Linked DNA regions of Methanocaldococcus jannaschii DSM 2661. The protein of the gene in region 2 binds, or shares a complex with, the protein of the main gene of each other region. Links are inferred from orthologs where the notes say so. Each region holds a gene or a part of one and is shown on either strand. Other genes may lie near its edges.

The links. Proteins that work in one complex are often made in the same cells at the same time.
Region 1: the proteins of MJ_RS01300 (region 2) and fen are in contact, whole or in part, in a crystal structure (PDB 1RXZ), measured with the Archaeoglobus fulgidus proteins. The link is inferred for Methanocaldococcus jannaschii DSM 2661 from one-to-one orthologs. Residues at the interface, in WP_010877842.1 of Archaeoglobus fulgidus: Asn43, Val44, Ala45, Met46, Pro120, Arg121, Pro123, Leu125, Gln151, Met192, Ser194, Asn218, Tyr219, Pro220, Ile237, Leu238, Ala239, Pro240, Arg241, Ile242, Glu243, Ser244; in WP_010877775.1 of Archaeoglobus fulgidus: Lys326, Ser327, Thr328, Gln329, Ala330, Thr331, Leu332, Glu333, Arg334, Trp335, Phe336.

Annotation. Positions count from the first base shown.
Region 1 is NC_000909.1:1,411,089-1,415,316, reverse strand. Bases 1-2,755 are described here. They hold fen (flap endonuclease-1), read right to left. Parts: upstream 1,991-2,755; coding sequence 1,010-1,990; downstream 1-1,009. Other genes in these bases: MJ_RS07715 (hypothetical protein), read right to left, coding at 2,584-2,755; MJ_RS07720 (DUF4870 domain-containing protein), read right to left, coding at 2,215-2,538; MJ_RS07730 (metallophosphoesterase), read right to left, coding at 461-985; MJ_RS07735 (dihydroorotate dehydrogenase electron transfer subunit), read right to left, coding at 1-377. Outside these bases: more of MJ_RS07715, read right to left, coding at 2,756-3,150; cobaltochelatase subunit CobN, read right to left, coding at 3,361-4,228. UniProt on the Methanocaldococcus jannaschii protein: Structure-specific nuclease with 5'-flap endonuclease and 5'-3' exonuclease activities involved in DNA replication and repair.
Region 2 is NC_000909.1:233,233-236,483, reverse strand. What follows is about bases 317-3,251. They hold MJ_RS01300 (DNA polymerase sliding clamp), read right to left. Parts: upstream 2,189-3,251; coding sequence 1,445-2,188; downstream 317-1,444. Other genes in these bases: dapA (4-hydroxy-tetrahydrodipicolinate synthase), read left to right, coding at 3,036-3,251; MJ_RS01290 (30S ribosomal protein S17e), read left to right, coding at 2,837-3,025; MJ_RS01295 (chorismate mutase), read left to right, coding at 2,490-2,789; MJ_RS01305 (DNA replication complex GINS family protein), read right to left, coding at 833-1,345; MJ_RS01310 (50S ribosomal protein L44e), read right to left, coding at 571-855. In the rest of the region: more of MJ_RS01315, read right to left, coding at 315-316.

The sequences.
Region 1 (4,228 bases), 1.2 Mb from region 2 along the record:
GCCCCTAATATGGTTGTTATTTCAATTCCCTGCTTTGAAAATTCTTCAACTGCTGTTATAATTGGTGCAGCTCCAATACCTCCAGCAACTGCCAAAACCTTATCTCCTATTGGCTCAAAATATGTTCCATAAGGCCCTCTAACTCCTATTATATCTCCTTCTTTTAGTTCATGCATTTTTTTGGTAAATTCTCCAACTCTTGCAACACTAAAACTATTTTTAGAAGAAAATCCAAATGGTTTTTCATCAACTCCCGGAAGCCAAAGCATTGCAAACTGTCCCGGCTTAAAATCAAAATCTTTATCTACTACAAATGTTTTTACTGTTGGGCTTTCTTCTATTATTTCTTTTATTCTACATATAACTGGTTTTTCCATAATATCACCTGAATTATAAAATTTTCTATTAAAAACTAAAAATAAAATAATAAAAACTAAAAACTTAAATTTATTAAATACTTTTACAAATCATTTATTGTTCTAACGACTTTTCCTTTTTCTATCAATTTTACGATTAAATCTAAGCTAACTGGTTTATAATTAATAACTTCTACAGAAACATTAATACTCTTCCTTTTGGGATTAATAAATGGATATTCATCTAAATGGTTTGCGTGATGATGCCCATGAATTATCCAACCATCGAAGTTTAAAGTATAAGAGCTGTCTGGATTATGAATTAGCATGAATTTATAGCCGTTATATTCAATAACTCTAAACTTCTCACCAAACTTGTCATGATTTCCTCTTATAAAAACAATCTCCCCATTTAACAACTCTAAAAGTTCTCTTGCTTTCTTTGCCTTATTTTTGCTTAAAATCAAGTCCCCTAAAAAATAAACAATATCCTTATCCCTAACCACATTATTCCAATTTTTTATTAGAGTTTTATTCATCTCCTCAACATTTGAAAAAGGTCTATTGCAGTATTTTATAATATTTGCATGGTTAAAATGCGTATCAGAGATGAGGTAAATTTTTCTCATAGACATCCCACAAAATTATATAAATTATTTAAACCATGCATCTAATGTTTTTTGCTTAGTTTTGTTTGCAATTAAGTTATAGAGTTTATCAACATGCTTTTTAACCCTATCATAATTAAAGTCATTTTCATCAACTAAGAATTTTATAATTCCCTCTTTATCTGGCAATTTTAGGCTTAATGAATAGTTATCGGTAACCTTTGGCTCTTTAAATATCCTCTTAATCTCATCGTAGTATTCAACCTCTTTTTTCAAAACATCCTTAGCTACACCACTTCTAACCAATTCATAAGCCCTTTTAAATCCTATTCCTTTAACTCCTCCTGGATTATAGTCAGTTCCCATAAATATGGCTATATCTATCAAATCATCCAAAGAAATTCTTAAATCCTCTAAAACCTCATTTAATTCAATAAGTTCTGGCATCTCCTTTGTAGTTGTTAAATTTCTAACAACTCTCGGAGCTCCATATAACAAGGCATCATAATCTTGACTTACAACTGCCCAAACATCTCCCTTCTTTGCCATATAGCTTGCTTGTGCCTCTCCCTCAGAGGGAGCTTCAACATACGGAATGCCCATCAAACTTAACAAATATTTGCAGTTTTCAACCATTTTCGGAGTTAGATAGCTAACCCTCTTTGCATACTTAGCAGCTTCTTCAAAATCCTCCTTTTTAATTGCCTCTTTCATCTTAAGTTCAGCTTTCTCTTTCATCTCTCTCCTAACTTTCCTTGTTTTCTCCTTTAACTTTGGTGGCTCACCATCAAAAACCCAGATTGGAGTTATATCATTCTCTAACAAATGTATGGTTTTATAAAAAACTCCGTTATATGCTGAGGTTATCTCTCCTTTTCTATTTCTCAATGGAGAACCATCTCTCAAACGTATAGATGTTAAAAACTGATATAATGCATTCATTCCATCAATAGCTACTTTTTTCCCTTTTAAATCTTCAAAGGAGATAATATTTTTTGGAATAAAATCACCAAACTGCACTCCCATGTTATCCCCTACATTTAATCTTAACTAAAAATTATAGTGTTTTTCAAAATTAATAAAATTTATTGATAAAGATTTGAACGCCTTCCAAAGAAGGAGTTCATTAATACCTTAGTTATTTAAGAAGTTTGAAAAACACTATATAACTGCATAAAAGATATTTATAAAAAACGGTTTAATTTTTTAAATTTCTATAGAAATCCATAAAAATAGACAAAAGTTAAAAATTATTGTGAATACTGCTCTGCTATATCTCCAATTACTGGAAGCTTAAACTTCTCTCCTTTGTATGCCTTATACATACACACAATCCACAAAATAAAAGCTGCCAAATTTACCAGACCACTTAGCATCCATCCATAGGGTATAAATGCCAATATTATTGATAAAACCCAAAGTCCTCCGAATAGTATTATGGATTGAACTGCATGAAATTTAACAAATTTACTTTCCTTTTCTAATATATAGAACAATATTCCAGTTATTACTCCAAATAGATAACATAACGCTCCTTCAATATTTTCATCTAAACCGAGTGAAGTTTTTCCCATAAATATCACCTATATATACGTAAATTTTTATAAAAAGGATGAATTTTATTGTGAAGAGTATATCTTACCTTTGTAGTATCCAACAACGATTTCATTTGTATCTGGATATAAAATTATTTGTATTGCAGATTTATTGTCTTTTGAAACATACCATAACACCATTCCTTCTCCAGATTGCCCTCCTCCTGCTATTCCTCCACTACTTTCAAAATATCCAGATTTTTTTATTGCCTCATTCAGCTTTTCAAAATCATTAGTGGTTATTTTTCTCTTTGGAACATAAGTCAATACAATAGACTCTCCTTCATTTTGCTTTCCTGTTGAAACATATTCCATTAATTTAACTTCTCCAAACACTTCATTTAATATTGGTCTAATTTTCTCATCAGCTTCTTTTGCAGTTCCTATTGGCTGGACATCCCTTATTGAATTGTAATCAACCCCTTCATCTTCATTTTGATATTCTTCCTGGTTTTCATTTTGTTGTTGTTGCACTACCTGTTCTTGCATATTTTGAATCTCTTCAACATTCTTTCCTCCAATGCATCCGCTAATGGTTATGCCACATCCTAAAACACTCAAAAATATTAAAAATATTAAAAATTTCCTCATAGTCCCACCGTAGAACTTTATAAAAATTCTTATGCTTGTCATGCTTATATAAATTTTCTATCTTTACAATTTTTAATTTTGGCTATGGAAATTATTGATAATAATACAAATTGTGAAAATATTATCCAGCTAAAATATTATAAATAAGTAATTTAATTTTTTAAAGTTATATAAAAGGTAAAAATTTTACAAAAATAAAAATAGTCCAATTTATCTCCCATTACTCATAAGCTTTTCCTTCCAAATCATGTCAATATCTACACTACCTCCTTGGAATTCACCAATATCTGCTATACTACTATAGGTTTCTTCAATATCTCCCTCAATCTCTAAATAAGCCCTTTTTAGCTCCTCTATATTCCCTTCAGTTGTTTTCCACAATCCTCTTTGATAAGCCTCCAACAATCTCCTTGCAATCTCTTCTAAGGCATAGATGTTGTGTTCCTTAAAGAACTTTCTATTCTCTTCATTTTTCACGAACGTATTAAATATCTCATCAAATATCCAATTCTCAACCTCTTTTGTTGTAGCACTCCAGCCATAAACTCTGCCAATTCTCTTGGCTATATCTCCAGCTCCTTTGTAGCCATGCCTCTTCATTCCCTCAATCCACTTTGGATTTAAGAGTTTTGTTAAGCTAACTCTCTCAATTTCTTCTTTTAAAGTTCTTACTTCAACATTGTTTGGATTTCTTGTATCTCCATAATATGCCTTAACCTCTTCTCCTTTTAAAACCCTTGCGGCATTTGTTAAACCTCCATGCGTTCCAAAGTAGCAACAACATCCAAATAAATCATACTCATCTGTAACAACTTTATTAAATGTTAAATCAACTGTCTTTAATATATTTTCAAATGCATTAATCGCCTTCTTTCCATAGACATCCTTTCCATAGGCATAGGAGTTCCAGTAGATAAATGCATCTTTTAAATCTTCATCATTTTCCCATGCACTTGCATACACTGCATATTTAACACCATTTCCATAAGTGCCAGGAGGAGAGCAGAAGATTCTAAATGTTGATTCTCTAAATGATAGGCCTTTATTTAAGTTCTCAACAACATGCTTCTTTACAAAG
Region 2 (3,251 bases):
TAACTATCTCATAATATAAACCTTTTAGTATTTAAATCTTTCTCCCTTTACTAAAACAAAGCATTTTTATCTTTTTAAATTCAAAAATTTAACTTATTTGTTAGAGAAATTTTATTTATTCTTCTAATTAATCCTAATTTTTAAAAATCTAAATAATTCAATAAACTTAAATATTCCAAATAATCAAACCAGCAAACCCTTAGAAATAAGATAAAATTATATTAAATAACCAAATAAAAATTTCAAATTAATTATTATCAAATATAAAACTTTTCCAACGTGATAAACAAATTATTAAAAAATGGATGGAAGATTTATCCTAAAATCTCCAATATCTTGGCTTTAACTTTTCCTTTTCCTCCTCTTGGCTCAACTAAAACCTTCCCACATGTTAAACACTTAACAACGGTAGCTGGACTTCCAAATACAATCTGCTCGTTATTGCATTCTGGACATTGGACTCTTAAGAACTTTGTCCTTGGCTGTGGGATTAACTCCATCATCTCCCTCTCTACAATTTTGTTTAAAGTGTTTAAAAGAGTTTTATAAATTTATTAAGGTTTTTAAAATTTATTTCTCAACGAACTCAAATCTTCCTGACCTGAAGCATCCATTTGCCTTTGTGTGCATCTTTCCACATTCAGTACATTTAAATCTTAAGTCAATCTTTTTAACTGGTTTTGACCTGTCTGGTAATGGTCTTGGGAAACCTCCATAACCAGCAGTAACTCTTCTGAACTGCCTCTGACCCCAAGTCAATTCACTTGGTTTTCCTTTTTTTGCCTTCTCTACAATGTGGATAGTGTGTTTTTTACAGTATGGGCAGTATCTTCTAACTTTCTTCGGGATTTTCATAACTTTCACCTATCCTTGAGATAATTCTGTGTTTTTCTAAAATATGAGATATCTTTCTGTCTAAAGAGAGAACATCATTTTTGTTTAGGTCATATATAAAAGTACCATCTGTGAATGGTGGAAAGTTTTTATCAACCTTTACAACATCAATATCGTTTATTGTATATATAGGTTTTGGTGTATCAATCTCAGTAGGTTTTTTAAATTCAGGAGTTTCCTCAATTTTCAATTCAACAACAATATTTTCAATGGCATGTATAATATTTAACTCTTCTGGAAGTAAGTTTTCTCTCTCATTATCCAAATACAGAGCTTTGTATATTCTCAACTTTCTAAGCTCTTTGAAATAATATTTTACCCTTTCAAGTTCAATATCATCTTTAATATTTTTTATATATTCCCTAATGTCATCATAAAAGTCATCAGGCAATTTTAACAATTTATCATTTTTTATTTCTTCAAAAAAATAATTTTTTAGAGATTCATACATGGTTATCACAAAATATGGTTTGTGGTCTTTTGAAAAACATCTGAAATAAATAATAATTATGAAAACCCTCAAAATATAGTAAATGCTGCAGAATGGTTTTTATCCTTCAATTCTTGGAGCCAATAGGAAGGTTAAATTTACCCCTGCAATTGAATATTCTAATTTTAGAGGCATGTCATTACCTAAGTAAATCTTAATAATGTCTCCTGAGCTAACACCCTTAACCATGTCCATTAAATAATCTAAATTGAAAGCACTTTTTGCCTCTTCTTTAACCTCTAAGCTAATTATAGCTGAGCTATCCTTTTCAAATATTGCTTCATTCTCGTTTAAATCTCCCTTAGCATGAATAACAAACTTATCCTCATCAGCTTTTAAAATTACATAATCACTGAATAAATCAGCATCCTTTAAAGCCTCTTTAAACGCATCTCCTTTAATCATGATTACGTTTGGATATTCTATTTCAGGAACTTTAACTGATGAGGCAGATATATCTAACAAAGCTAAGCTGAACTTTCTCTTTCCAGTGTTTTCAAATATAACATTTAATTTATTCTTTTCTTCGTCTAACTCTAAAATTAGCCTATCTTTAGCTTTAGCTCTATTCATTACTTTTTTAAATGCCTCTAAATCTATACCAATATCATGAGAATCTGCTTCATATTCTTCAAAAGCCAATCTTGGGATTTCCAAACTAACTAAAGCAACATGGCTTGGGTCCATTGCACTCGCTTTTATCCCTTCCTCATCAACTTCAAAACATATCTCATCTAAAAGTGTTGAGATTGTATCAACAACTTTTTTAAACTCTTTTGCACTCTCCATAACTCCTCTGAACATAATATATCACCAATATTTTAGGTAGTTGCCAAAATAAATATACTTTTCTGAGGGAATAAATATAAAACCTATTTGAGGTTTTATAAATACCTTTTTATGTCAAACTTTTGACAGCAGATTATATTTATAATAAAAAAGTAAATAGTAATTTATCCATTAGGATTATAAAAACATTTTTATACTTCTTCTATATTTTTAGGTATTGTCCATCTTTTGTTTTTATACATAAACAATACAAATAATATGGCGGATAACTTTATATATTTTATTTAAGTTTTTATAATAACATTCTGGGGTTACAATGATAGAGAAACTTGCTGAAATTAGGAAGAAGATTGATGAGATTGACAATAAGATATTAAAGCTAATTGCTGAAAGAAATAGTTTAGCTAAGGATGTAGCTGAGATAAAAAATCAGCTTGGTATTCCTATTAACGACCCAGAAAGAGAAAAATATATATACGATAGAATAAGAAAACTTTGTAAAGAACATAACGTTGATGAAAATATTGGCATTAAAATATTTCAAATACTTATAGAGCATAATAAAGCTCTCCAAAAGCAATATCTTGAGGAAACACAAAATAAAAACAAAAAATAATTAAAAATTAATAGAAAAATAATAAAAAAGGATAAGAAGGTGAGATGATGGGAAGGATTAGGCAGACATTAATTAAAAGAACAGCTATGGAATTAATTAAAAAGTATAGAGATTTATTTACAACTGACTTTGAAACAAATAAAAGAGTTTTAGAGGAAGTTGCTCAAATCTCAACAAAAAGATTAAGAAATAGAATTGCAGGATATATAACTCACAAAATGAGACAGCTCCAATAAAGGTGAAGCTATGTTTAAGGGGGTCTATCCCGCCATCATTACTCCTTTTAAAAATAAAGAAGTTGATTTTGATGGATTAGAGGAGAACATAAACTTTTTAATTGAAAATGGAGTTAGCGGAATTGTAGCTGTTGGAACTACTGGAGAAAGCCCTACTCTATCCCACGAAGAGCATAAAAAAGTTATTGAAAAAGTGGTAGATGTTGTTAATGGGCGAGTTCAGGTT